Regions from separate parts of the Ruminococcus sp. D54t1_190329_F1 genome, predicted to be linked through region 1. Evidence: riboswitches for the same ligand, from Rfam matches in the RefSeq annotation. Region 1 holds a riboswitch; each other region holds the start of a gene.
The links. A riboswitch is a leader RNA that binds a small molecule or an ion and turns the genes downstream of it on or off. The one in region 1 is predicted to bind cobalamin.

Region 2: another riboswitch for cobalamin. It lies ahead of I2D69_RS17755 (sirohydrochlorin cobaltochelatase); the one in region 1 lies ahead of I2D69_RS13130 (hypothetical protein).
Region 3: another riboswitch for cobalamin. It lies ahead of I2D69_RS08550 (ABC transporter substrate-binding protein); the one in region 1 lies ahead of I2D69_RS13130 (hypothetical protein).

Annotation. Positions count from the first base shown of each region.
Region 1 covers NZ_JADNDC010000027.1:27,693-32,299, forward strand. The annotation lists gene I2D69_RS13130 (hypothetical protein) at 1-1,354, opposite strand, end outside; cobalamin riboswitch at 1,552-1,725, opposite strand; gene I2D69_RS13135 (VanW family protein) at 1,829-3,259, opposite strand; partial or broken gene hisI (phosphoribosyl-AMP cyclohydrolase) at 3,379-3,699, opposite strand; gene hisB (imidazoleglycerol-phosphate dehydratase HisB) at 3,846-4,433, opposite strand; gene hisD (histidinol dehydrogenase) at 4,430-4,607, opposite strand, start outside.
Region 2 covers NZ_JADNDC010000052.1:2,557-7,163, reverse strand. The annotation lists gene I2D69_RS17765 (sodium:alanine symporter family protein) at 1-751, shown strand, start outside; gene I2D69_RS17760 (hypothetical protein) at 814-1,422, opposite strand; gene I2D69_RS17755 (sirohydrochlorin cobaltochelatase) at 1,558-2,862, opposite strand; cobalamin riboswitch at 3,066-3,242, opposite strand; partial or broken gene I2D69_RS21275 (DUF6783 domain-containing protein) at 3,353-3,517, shown strand; gene I2D69_RS17750 (metal-sensing transcriptional repressor) at 3,679-4,062, shown strand; gene I2D69_RS17745 (heavy metal translocating P-type ATPase) at 4,162-4,607, shown strand, end outside.
Region 3 covers NZ_JADNDC010000015.1:25,687-30,293, forward strand. The annotation lists gene I2D69_RS08540 (inositol monophosphatase family protein) at 1-340, opposite strand, end outside; gene I2D69_RS08545 (sirohydrochlorin cobaltochelatase) at 481-1,269, shown strand; cobalamin riboswitch at 1,340-1,528, shown strand; gene I2D69_RS08550 (ABC transporter substrate-binding protein) at 1,630-2,721, shown strand; gene I2D69_RS08555 (iron ABC transporter permease) at 2,757-3,824, shown strand; gene I2D69_RS08560 (ABC transporter ATP-binding protein) at 3,821-4,576, shown strand.

The DNA of each region.
Region 1 (4,607 bases):
CTGTTGGCTCTGGGGTGGTGGCTGCTTCCGGAGTTGTGCTTGGCACTGGAGTTTCAGTTGGTGCAGGAGTCTCAACCGGTGCTTCGGTAGGCTCTGGGGAAACAGTTGGTTCCGGTGTTGGAGCAGCCTCTCCATATCCTGGAACCGCCGGTACGGTAATCGTCAATATACCCTTTGCGTACCAGTTCTGGCTCTTCTTGGAATGAGGAACGACTGCTATTGTCTGAGCTTCCTTGCTTGCAGTAACTTCAAAGGTGTAGGTATAGCCTCCTGCACTGTTCTCTACTCCTTTGATGGAATTTGCTTCTTTATCAGAGTCACTGGCACTGCCAAGATAGATCATGTCATAATTCTGTTTTGCGGTAGAAAGTGTGACAATATATTTATCCTCCGAAACCTTTACAGTGGAACCGGTGATTACGAACATTGCAAATTCATCACCGTTTTCTTTTACAAGCTTGATTCCGGCATCTGTAATCTCATTCTGGGCTGGTGCCTGGGTTGGAGCTGCAGTTGGCAGTGGAGTGGCAGTTGGCTCAGGGGCTGCAGTTGGCTCTGGAGTAGCTGTTGGTTCCGGGGCTTTCATTCCTGGAACGTTCAGTTTCAAAGCCATATTTGTGTACCATTTCTGATTTTTTACAGAAAATGGTACGATGCTGAAAGTCTGGACCTGTTCACTGGCAGGAACCTCAAAAATGAAAGTATAACCATCTTCATTTTCTGTACCAACGATTGCTGCTGCATTTTTTGCTTCGTCAGGATCTTCTTTAGAACCAAGATAAAGCTTCTCATAGTTCTTTCCGTCAGTATTGAGGGTTATCTTAATTTTATCACCATTTAATTCAGCAGAAGAGCTTTTGATTTTAAGCATTTTATATGCACTGTTATCTTCCTTGTCAATGGTCATGTTGGAACCATCTGGGTTCAGATCCTCTGGCTTTGTTTCTGGTTTATCTGTCTCTTCGGTTTTGCCCTCTTCTGTTGTTTCTGGTGCAGCTGTAGGCTGTGGAGCTTCTGCTTCCTCATTTTTGCTTTCTTCAGCAGGTGATGCAGTAACCTCAGGAGTGGTCTCAGAGGCAAGTGTTTCTGTAGCAGCAGGTGTCTCTTTCACAGCAGAGGCATCCACTGCTGCCGGAGTTATTGTAGTGTCAGTGTTTTCTTCCTCAGCTGTTGCGCTCTCCTGCACAGGAGTCTCAGCAGCAACAGCGGTCTTCTCCGCCTCTGTTTCTGGAGTTGGTGTAACAGAAACCTGTACGTTTGCATCCTCATTTTCTGCCTGTGTAAGTACAGCAGGAGTGACCGTCATCGCGACGGAAAGGAACAGTGCAAGAAAGCGTTTTGAATTTCTTTTCATTTCTTTTTCCTCGATTCTTCCTATTATTTTATAATTTGAATAAATCCCAATTGCTTCTGGAGCCTGTTTGTACAATGGGCAATCCTGACAGGATTATTTCAAAAAAATGCCTGCTTCCTCTGAGAAAACAGGCACTAAAAATTCAATATATTGTATTATCAAATATATTAATGAGAATGAAGTACTTTCTTCGGAAGCTTTCATTAAACGAATTCAGCAGGTTTCCTGACTTACAGATCAACACAGAATCCATCCTTCTCAGCAATATACCAATGGTTTCACTGGATTCTACTCCCTGGTTACAGTGACCGGATCGTTCAGGACTTTCACCTGATTCCCTCTTAGAGCGTGTTGAAAAAATATTCCCACAATCTGCACGCTGTAGCAGACAGATATGTCTGGCACTGAAAACGGATTTATTCAATTCACCTCATTATAGCAGACCGTTATGTCGAAATCAATAGATTTATAGGGTTATTGCTTGTATTTACTGTACCCGACTTCATCTGTGCGGAGAAGTGTTCCATTCTCATCGTAGACACTGCGGTAGGTTTTACAGGTGTTTGGATCGGAATGCTCTGTAGTAATCTCTACCGTATTATTGTCAGTTTGGGTTCCGTAAATGGATACCGTTACGGCTTCCTCTTTTTCATCGTAAGAGGCTTTAATTTTAATTGGATAAGCAGTATTATTCTGAAAACGGAAATCCTGACCTCCCCACACCACTGCTGCGTCCAGACCATCCTCAACATAATCAATTCGGGCAGCGTGATTATGACGCTCAACAATGGTCAGATCAGACTGCAGGCATGCCATAAACAACGTAGTGGAAATCTGGCAGATTCCGCCTCCGATATCCTGGGCATGTTCGCCTCCTACAATTACAGTTGCTTCCCTGTACCCTCGTTCCTCCGTACGTGGACCTAAAGTATCGTTGTAGGAAAAAATCTGTCCTGGCTGAAGTTCCACTCCATCACAGGCTTCCACGGCAAGCTTCAAATTGGCAACACGGTTTTCGGTACCGCCGCCATATGTAGTATAAGTACCAAGAAGATTCAGATAAGGAAGGGCTTCTATCTCTTCTGTAGAAACTTCGGGCAGGGTTATTTCAAGGGGGATGGTAATCTTTGCCCCTTCTTTTGCTTTTTCCAGCTTCTTTGCAGCTGACTTCACATCAAATGAAATTCCGGTAACTGCCGGAATAATTTCATTATTTTCCCCCAGAGAAGCATCTGTGGCATCTGTATGTACTTTTTCATAATAGGATTCCAGATCCAGTTCCTCTGGCGGTGTCTTCATAGTAGGACATTCGATAACAGCTTCATAATCTTCTATGGAAATTGCTTTTAGAATCGCTTCTTTCAGTGCATCCATATCCGGACCGATTCCGGTTTTTCCCTTAGTGATAACCAACTCTGTATCTGTAAGTTCACAGGAAGTCTGTATAGTGGTGGATCCCTTTGAAATTCCAGCATCCTCCAGAAGCTTGTCCAGTTCGTTTTTGTTTCGGGCTTCCGGCATAAGGGTGACTTCTTCCTTTGTCTTGCTGTTCATCAGTTCGATGCGGTCAGTTCCATGAGTAAACCAGGCACCATGTCCAAGAGCATAGGCACTTTCTACAATTGATTTTACATCAAGACCGAGAACAGGATAGATGGATACCTTAAAGTTCTTTCCATTCAGGGTAATGGTCATCTGTGTGTTCTCATATTTTTCCTGAAAATCTTTTGAAATTGCGTCAATGGCTTCCTCTTTGGTCATTCCCTGAATGGCTATGCCGTTTATTTTAAGCTTCTTCCAGATTACATTATCTGTAAGAAAATGACACCACAGCCCATACGCACCTGCCAGAATCAGAACCAGGATCAGAACTTTGATCACACCGTTTTTCACTTGTTTTTTCATGTAATAATTTTACCTTTTGCAGTCTTTTTTAGAGCGTGTTTGAAAAAGGCTTTCTGCAAAATATATCGCAAAGTGGGGCGTGCAGATTGCAGGAATGATTTTTCAAACAGGCTTTAGAACAATGGGGTAAAAAAGCATGTCCGGTTTCCGGTATGGCATGCAGCCCCTACCTGCTCTACTTTTGCCAGAATTGTATCATTATCACAGTCAATAGTCAATGATTTCACATACTGAACATGACCGGAGGTTAGTCCTTTGGTCCAGAGCTCGTTGCGGCTGCGGCTCCAGTAAGTCATTTTTCCCAGCTTCAGAGTGGTAAGGTATGCTTCCTCGTTCATGTACGCAAGCATAAGAACTTCGTCTGTTTTGTAATCCTGCACAATAACCGGAACCATGCCGTCACTGTTTAATTTGAAATCTGACCAGGACATTTTGGACTTTAATTGGTTCTGTTCCATATTTTTAATACTCCTTTATGAAAAATTCTTCTGCAATTATGCCACCTGCTTTCATGCTCAATTCGAAAAGAATGAAAACAAGTGGCATATATCATATCGTCTTAATTGTAATTCTGTTTGTTCTGCCTTTAGAGACTTCCCTTCGTAGAAAGCACATCTGTAATACGAGGATCATAAGCTACCGCCATATCCAGCGCCTTTGCAAAGCTTTTGAACATGGCTTCTGCCATATGGTGATTATTTCCCGGTGTTAGAACCTTAATGTGAAGATTCATGGCTGCCGTATAAGAAATGGCGTAAAAGAATTCCTTCACCATTTCTGTGGACATATCTCCAATTTTTTCACTGGTAAACGTATCTTCGAAGGAAAGATACGGGCGTCCCCCGAGATCAATGGCGCAAAGCACAAGACACTCATCCATTGGAAGGATGCAGCTTCCGTAACGCCTGATTCCTTTCTTGTCTCCAACCGCTTCTTTAATAGCTGTGCCAAGAACAATTCCCGTATCTTCAATGGTATGATGATCGTCAACCTGAAGATCACCCTTCACCTTTATATCCAGATCAAAAAGTCCGTGGCGGGTAAAGCCATCTAACATGTGATTGAAAAATCCCACACCTGTATCCAGACTGCTTTTTCCGGTTCCGTCCAGATTCAGCTTTATGGCAATTTTAGTTTCCTTTGTATTTCGTTCAACAGTAGCTTCTCTTGTCATGGCTGCTCCTTTTTATCTTCCTCTTCAAAGCGGACTGCAATGGAGTTGGCGTGTGCAGTTAGCTGCTCTGAGGATGCAAACTGGATGATGTCCTTGTGGATTTCCTGTAATGCAGACCTGGAATAATATACAATACTGGATTTCTTAATAAAATCGTCAACGGAAAGTGCGGAG
Region 2 (4,607 bases), on a different contig from region 1:
CGGAATCAAACGAATTGGCCATGTTACCGAAAAGCTGGTTCCATTTATGGCTCTGCTTTACATTCTTCTCGGACTGGGAGTTATCCTTCTGAACATTCAGAATGTACCAGCTGTATTCGCTTCTATTATCAGAGGGGCATTTCAGCCCAGAGCTGTAACAGGCGGCATTGTTTTAAGTATGTTCACAAGTTTAAAAAAGGGTGTTTCCCGTGGTATCTTCTCTAACGAGGCTGGTCTTGGTACCGGATCCATTGCCCATGCGTGTGCAGATACCAAAAAGCCTGTAAAACAGGGTATGTTCGGTATTTTCGAAGTCTTTACAGATACCATCGTGATCTGTACACTGACTGCACTGGTTATCCTTTGCAGCGGCGTTGCTGTTGATTATGGAAAAGCAGCTGGCGCAGAGCTTACGATCCTTGGATTTACTTCTACATATGGAAGCTGGGTATCCATTTTTACAGCAGTTGCCATGTGCTGCTTCGCTTTTTCCACAGCAGTCGGATGGGGACTTTACGGTGCCCGCTGCATCGAGTTCCTGTTCTCTGAAAAAGTGATCAAACCTTTTATGGTTATTTATTCCCTGGTTGCCATCCTTGGCGCAACTGCCAACCTTGGACTGATGTGGAGCATTGCCGAGACATTTAACGGTCTTATGGCAATTCCCAACCTGATTGCTTTGTTCCTGCTTTCCGGTACAGTTGTGAAGCTGACAAAAGAATATTTTGCCGGTGAGGGCAAAACAAAATAAATATAAAAAGGGACATCGCATGAACCGTTTTCGCTCATGTGATGTCCCTTTCAGATTATTGATCAATCCTTATTCTCTTCCTCGGCAGCTGCATCTGTAGTTGTATCAGCATCTTCGCTTTTCTCTTCCTCACCGATCTCAACTGCATTTTTTTCTTCCTCAGTCAGCTCCTGCACATCCGTAACGCTTACCTTATGGTCATACCATTTTCCCTTTTTACCAATGATTGCCAGGTCAAATTCCTCATCCAGCTTCTCTACCGGAACATTGAATCCATAAACCTCCTCTGTCATGCCATCGCTGTAAGTTACCTTATCAATAGTAGGCTGAATCAGTTCGGCACCGTCTTTCTGTGCATCCTCTGCTGTTCCAAGGAAAACATTCTCAATATTCTTGGAAACGAGAGTAATATGAACGGTCATTTTACCATCCTTTACAGTGAGGGTAGCTCTTCCGTTGCAAGCCTCATTTACATGGAACATACTGCTGTCTGTGTCAAACTCTACACCATAAACACCGTCTTCAAGTTCGCTGTCTGCGGCATTCTCTGCACCATCTGTGGTTTCCTCTGCCTCAGCCTCTGTGGCTTCTGCAAATGCCGGGAATGCAGTTCCTGCTGTCATAGCGGAAATACTTACAGCTGTTAATAAAATGACTAATGAACGTTTCATAATAACTCTCCTTGCTTTTTCTTTATTTACGGTGCACTTGTGTGTACCGTATTTGTTTTATTACTCAAACAGCTGCCCCACAGTGTAGGAGCAGCTGCTTTTGTTCTGTTGCAATAACAATTTATACCAGAATAATTATTTCGCGATGGAATCAATAGCTGCCTGAGTATGAGCTACATAAAGCTGCTCAACAGCGTCAATTCTTCCAAGACCTTCGATCTGGCAGTCAATCTCATCGAAATCTCCAGAGGCCTCGAACATGCTCTTCCAGGAATCGTCATCATCACCAGCCATATCATTGTTTGCATGGTCACCAGCAACAACCATAAGCGGACGAAGAATTACTTTCTTGAATCCGGCATCTTTTACTTTATTGATAACTTCATCACAAGCTGTATCCTCTGGCTCACCTTCTACAGTACCGATGAATGCGTTTGTGAATCCAAGTTTCTCCATCTGGGTCTGCATCTGGTCATATGTAACGTTTGCTGTATGGGAAGTACCATGTCCCATGAATACAAATGCGGTTCCATCTTCTGCAGCTGCTTCCATGCTGTCATATCCAGCTTCTTTTACAGCTTCATCTGTGATTGCCTGAGCAACAGCAGCTTTGTCATCGTTGATAACGGTAGCGTCATCGCCAACCTCACCAAGCATTGGTTCAGCGATTGCTACAGATTCAAATTTATCTTTGTAAGCATCAATAGCTTCTACCATCTCATCGTACTCAGCACCATGCATAAGATGTGTAGGCTGAACTACAAGATTCTTAACACCGTTTGCTACTGCACGGTCAAGTGCCTGCTGCATGTTATCAATCTTCTCATCATCTCTTGCCTGTACATGGTTGATAATGATCTGAGCGGTAAATGCTCTTCTTACAGACCAATCCGGGAATGCTTCTGCAAGAGCATCCTCGATTCCCTTAATATCCTCTGCACGGCTGTCGTTAAAGGATGTACCAAAGCTTACTACAAGAAGCTCATTCTCACCGATCTCGTCCTGATTACGAGGATCATCCTTGGAAGCATCACCTGTATCACGTCCGAAATACTCTGGGCTGGCCTCTTCTCCCTCTACAAGCTCTTTCTGAGCATCTGTAAGGGCATCCCATGCTTCTTTAGCTTCCTTGCACTGCTCATCTGTATCATCTGTTCTCTCCTGAACATAAATAGCATCGATAAGTGCTGCTACTTTATCAGCCGCTTCCTTATCTGCATCTGCAGTGTCATCAGCTGCTTCTGCATCGTCTGTTGTCTCAGCATCATCAGCTGCTTCAGCATCGTCAGCTGCCTCAGCATCATCAGCTGTCTCAGCATCGTCTGTTGTCTCCTCTGCTGCTTCCTCTGTCTCTGCAAATGCAACAGTTGCTGTTGCTGCTGTCATGCTTGCTGCCATAGAAGCTGCAAGAAGGATTGCTAATAAAGATTTTCTTTTCATTTCTTTTTCCTCTTTTTTTTGTATTTCCGGATAGAATCACGTATAAAGAATCCTATGGGAAATCTATCACCAATCTCCCATTGCATAAAAACAGCCGCATTTTCTGCGACTGCACACATTCTCATATACACACTTTTCTTCCAAAAAACATTCAGGAAATATTCATGTATCGTTATGAGAATACAAGTTCTGTGTACCGCAGACCTAAGATTCCACGCAAAGGCAGTTCTCCTGACTTCGGTCAACACTGCTCCCCCTTCCCGGTTTCCCAGTGGGCTCTGAAGCAGCTCCCTTACACAGTGACGGCATCGTTCCGGACTCTCACCGGATTCTCTTTTGCGCATCATGTTTATGATGCAACCTTTGCGCTATAACCATTATACATATTCGACTCGGATATTTAATATGTACCATATTATTATATATTTTTTATGAACTTTTTATGTATTTTCTATGAACTATAGTGTATTTAGAAAATGCGTTCCGCAAGATGTGCGGCACAATTTGTGGGAGATTTCGTCCGGATGAGGGCACCGTAGCATGAAGACGCCGTAGCTGGCTACGCAAACAAATTCGGAAGAAATATACCGCAAAGTGGGGCGTGCAGATTGCGGGAATAATTTTTCAAACAGATTACTATTCACTCCGTTCATAGCAACACGCTTCGCGATGCACAGAAATCATGCTTTCGCATGGTTTCGCGCCGCAATTCTCAGGTTTTCTGTGAATTACTTATTGACAAATACCCCGCCAGGGTATATATTGGTTTCATCAAATACATACCCTGGCGGGGTATATAAGGAAAGGAGTCCGCCTATGACAGCTGATTATAAATCCGAATCCTGCTGCAGCCACACCGCAGCCGATCCTGCAACTCTTTCCAGCCAGGAACCTACCAAGAAGGTCTGTTCCTGCTGTTGTACCAAGCACACCGATCGTTCCGAAGCAGAGCGCAGGAAGCTGGTAAACCGTCTGAAACGTATTGAAGGCCAGATAAGGGGGATTATAGGAATGCTGGAGAATGACGCTTACTGCAACGATATTCTTATTCAGTCAGCAGCTGTAAATGCCGCTGTGAATGCATTTAATAAGGAACTTCTCGCCAATCATATCCGAACCTGTGTGGCAAGAGATATCCGTGATGGTAAAGACGAAACCATTGATGAGCTGGTTGCAACTTTGCAGAAGCTAATGAAGTGAGATACCAGCGTATTCCGAATGTGTACCTGCCTGCGGAGGTACGAATGCGCAGAGCAGTCCGTTGGTATCGAAACACTGTATTCGAAGGAGGAATTTATTATGGAACAATACAACGTCACCGGCATGAGCTGTGCAGCCTGCAGCGCCCGTGTGGAAAAAGCGGTAAACAAGGTTCCGGGAGTTACTTCCTGCTCCGTAAGCCTGCTTACCAATTCCATGGGAGTGGAAGGAACTGCCTCAGCCTCTGCCATTGTCTCAGCTGTAGAAGAAGCCGGATACGGCTGCAGCCTGAAGGGTGCTTCCGGCCAGAAGGAACCCGTTTCTGATGCTGAGAAAGCCCTGGAAGATCACGAAACGCCACTCCTCAGGAAACGACTTATTGCCTCAGTAGGTTTTCTTCTGGTGCTGATGTACTTTTCCATGGGACACATGATGTGGGGATGGCCGCTGCCAGCCTGGTTTGATGGCAACCATATCGCCATGGGACTTGTACAGCTGCTTCTTGCAGGAATCGTCATGGTCATCAATCAGAAATTTTTCATCAG
Region 3 (4,607 bases), on a different contig from region 1:
CTACACCGAAAGTAATCTCCCCATTTTCATAAAGCCCAAGAGAAACTGCACTTAAGTGATAATCCCGGATCAGATTGGTGGTTCCGTCAATGGGATCCAGAATCCAGTATGATTTATCCGGATCCAGCCCAAGGTTCTCTTTCTCTTCGGCAATCAGTGCGATATCCGGAAATTCATTTCCAAGCGCCTCTTTCAGATACTTCTGCACAGCTACATCTACGTTTGTGACGTAATCTGCAGCTCCTTTTTCTGTAACCTTTTCATGTGTCATTTCCTGAAAGATCAGTGGCTTTGTCTGTCTTACAAGTTCTATGATCTTAGACTGATTTTCTTTATTCATATAAAAGTAACACCTCCAAGGTAAAATTTACCATAAATAAAAAGGAAGGACAAGACGCTAAAGCTATTAAAAATTGAGTTGAAAAAATTTATTTTTACCTTATAATTACAGTGTAAAAATAAAACTATGGAGGTAAGAGAATGGGTAATCTCACCAAGAAAGCAATTCTTGTGGTAAGCTTTGGAACCAGCCATGAGGATACCAGAAAAGTGACTATTGACGCAATTGAAGAGACAATTGGAGCCGCTTTTCCCCAGTACAGGATTTATCGTGCCTGGACAAGCAAGATGATCCTGGCGAAGATTGAAAAACGGGATCACATTCATTATGATAACGTGAAAGAAGCTATGGAGCGCATGGCACAGGACGGAATCGAAGAGGTGATCGTTCAGCCAACTCACGTAATGAATGGAGTGGAGAACGATCTTATGAAAGCAGACGTTCTTGCAGCTGCTAATCACTTCCAGTCTGTGAAATTCGGCAATCCGCTGCTTACCACAGAAGAAGACAATGCATATGTGGTAAAAACAATTACAGATGTATTTCCTGTAATTCAGGATAAGAAGACTGCACTTGTGCTTATGGGTCATGGAACAGAGCATTATGCAAATACGGTTTATGCCGCTCTTGATTACAGATTCAAAGATATGGGATATGAAAATGTGATCGTGGCAACCGTAGAGGGTTATCCGGAAATTGACCAGGCTTTGAACCAGCTGGAGAAAAGCGATGCCAAGAAAGTTGTGATCGCACCATTTATGATCGTGGCAGGTGACCATGCCAAGAATGATATGGCAGGGGAGGAAGCGGATTCCTGGAAAAATGTGATCGGAGCGAAAGGCTATAAAGTAGAAACTGTTTTGAAGGGTCTTGGCGAATACGAAAGCATTCGGAGGCTGTTTGTAGAGCATATAAAAACTGCCAGATAATTGACCAAAAAATTTGCAAATTGGTAATAATATTGTTGTTTTTAAAGAAGAGATATGCTAGACTGTTGAAGTAATTGAATACCAGTTAAGTGAACGGCGATTTCGCTGTGAGAGGGAATCAGGTGCAACGCCTGAACGGTTGCGGCCACTGTATACAGGAAGGCTGGCTTATGAAAACCATTGCGTATATGCGTGAGAAGGGAAGCCATGCTGTTACTACCTGCGAGTCAGGAAACCTGCTTGACGAAGGTAAGAAGAGGAGCTTCCGTAAAAAGTGCCTTTTAAGTCACGGGTAGTAGTGACGCTTTTTGAAGCCCCATCTTTTCGGTTACGAAAACAAACGAAAAGAGAGGAAAAGAAATGAAAAACAAAGTTTTAACTACAAGAATCATGGCTATGATGATGGCTGCTGCTATGACCATGTCCGCAGCGCCTGCAGTATATGCAGCAGAGCGTGCAGACTCTGAGACCATCAAAGAGGATAACCAGCCGGCCGAAGAGACTGCAGATGCTTCCGAGGAAGAGGATGCTTCTGAGGGTGAGACCAGAACCGAGTATCCTTTAACCATCACCACCTATGATTACGATGGAAACGAGATCGAAACCATCTATGAAAAAGCACCGGAAAAGGTTATCGCAGTATATCAGGGCAGCATTGAGACAATGCTGGCACTTGGACTTGAGGACCGCCTTGTTGCAACTGCAGGTCTTGACAACGAAGTTCCGGATGATCTGAAAGAAGCATTTTCTAAAACAAATTATCTTGATGAATTTACCCCATCCCTTGAAACTGTCACTATGCTGGAGCCAGATATGATCCTTTCCTGGAGTTCCCTGTTTTCTGATAAGAACCTTGGAAATGTAACCAACTGGATCGATAAAGGCTGCAACACTTATTATAACTCTAATACCCGTCCAGGCGGTGAGAGAACACTGGAAAATGAATATACAGATATTCTGAACCTTGGTAAGATTTTTGACGTACAGGATAAGGCAGAAGCAATTGTTGACGATATCAAAGCTGTAATTGACAACACACTTGAGGCAACAAAAGATGTAGAAGAGAAACCTACAGTAATGGTTCTTGAGCCACTTGGTGAGGACATTACAAACTATGGCGCAAGCAGTCTCGGAGGAGATATGGTAACCAAGTTAGGTGCAACTCTTGCAAATCCAGATGCTTCTACCGTTGGAAAAGAGGACATTATTGCAGCAAACCCGGATGTGATCTTTGTGGTATACATGCCATATGCAGGTGACGATCCACAGAGTGTTCTGGAAAGCCAGATGGCCGTGATCCAGGATGATGAAGCCCTCCAGAGCCTTGACGCAGTAAAGAATGGCCGTGTATATCCAATTATGCTCAGCGAAATGTACGCAAGTGCAACCCGTACCCAGGACGGAGTGGAAACATTTGCTAAGGGATTATATCCAGATGTTGCAATTGATTAATTGGATTGTGGAATGGATATATTGAGGAAAAAACAGTGAAAAAAGAGAAAATTTTTCGTTCATCTATCTATGCAACAGCTCTTGTGGGACTTGCCGCATTTCTGGTTTTTTCCATTCTGGCAGCTGTTACATTTGGAAATGCAGATCTGTCATTGAAAGATGTATACAGCGTGATTCTGTACAAAATATTCCACATAAAAAGTATGGCCTCCTACTCTGAGGGGGCCATTCATGATGTTGTATGGCTGATCCGGCTTCCAAGGGTTCTTCTGGCACTGGCGGTAGGTATGGCTCTTTCTGTGTGTGGCGTGGTCATGCAGGCAATTGTGCAGAATCCTTTGGCAGATCCTTATGTACTTGGAATTTCTTCTGGTGCTTCTTTCGGGGCAACTCTGGCGATCATGCTTGGAATCGGCAGCTTCCTTGGAGGAAACTCCGTAGGGCTTTGCGCATTTATAGGAGCCATGCTCACATCCTTTGCGGTTATTGCAATTGCCAATATGGGAGGCAAAGCAACATCGGCGAAGCTGATTCTTGCAGGAATGGCAATCAGCGCAGTCTGTTCTGCTTTTTCCAATTTTGTGATCTACATAACAAATGACAAAAATGGTGCCACAGAGGTTATGAAATGGACCATGGGAAGTCTTGCCGGGGCCAACTGGTCAAGGGTAAGTGTGATGCTTCCTGTGACGCTGGTGTGTGTAGTGCTTTTCTGGACGCAGTACAGGAATTTGAATCTGATGCTGTTGGGCGATGAAGTATCTATTACCCTGGGAACAGATCTGCACAGATTTCGGACTGCATATCTGATTCTTTCTTCTGTGATGGTAGGATTTGCCGTGTATTGTGCCGGAGTGATCGGTTTTGTAGGTCTGGTGATTCCTCATGTGGTAAGAATCTTGTTTGGAACAGATCACTGCCGCCTGATCCCCCTTAGTGCTCTGCTTGGAAGTTCCTTTCTGATATGGTGTGATGTGGCGTGCCGTGTGATCCTGAAAAACTCAGAAATGCCTATCGGTGTTCTGGTTTCCATTATTGGAGCGCCTTGTTTTATCTATTTACTGGTTCGCAAATCTTATGGTTTCGGAGGGAAAAAGGGATGAAAATAACCACAGAAAATATCCGGGTAAATTTTCAGGCAAAAGAAATCCTTAAGGGAATTTCCATTGAAACCAGAGATAAGGAATTGGTGGGGATCATTGGACCTAACGGAAGTGGAAAGTCCACTTTGCTGAAATGTATTTACCGTGTATTAAAGGCAGATTCCGGAGCTGTATATCTTGATGGGGAAGAACTTTATGCTATGAATGCAAAAAGCTCCGCAAAGAAAATGGCGGTGGTAGCCCAGCACAATTACTATAATTTTGATTTCAGCGCAAGAGAAGTAGTTTTGATGGGGCGTGCGCCTCATAAAAAAACTCTGGAAAGAGACAATGCAGATGACTACCGGATCGTAGAGGAAGCGCTGAAAATCGTTCAGATGGACAAATTTGCAGACCGCAGCTTTTCCACTTTATCAGGAGGCGAGCAGCAACGCGTGATTCTTGCAAGAGCCCTTGCACAGCAGACGCCTGCCCTGATCCTGGATGAGCCTACCAATCATCTTGATATCACTCATCAGATCATGCTGATGAAGCTGGTAAAGAATCTGGATGTTACCGTGATCTCTGCAATTCATGATCTGAACATTGCAGCTGCATACTGCGACCGGATTTATGTTTTAAAAGACGGTGTTCTGGAGGGGGAGGGTACTCCTGGGGAAGTTTTGACACCGGAGCTGATCCGACGGATTTATAAGGTGGAATCAGAAGTTGTCTATGACAGTCAGGGGAAAATGCATATTTTGTTCTTATAAAATAAACAGGCACAAGAGTTAAAAGGTGAGA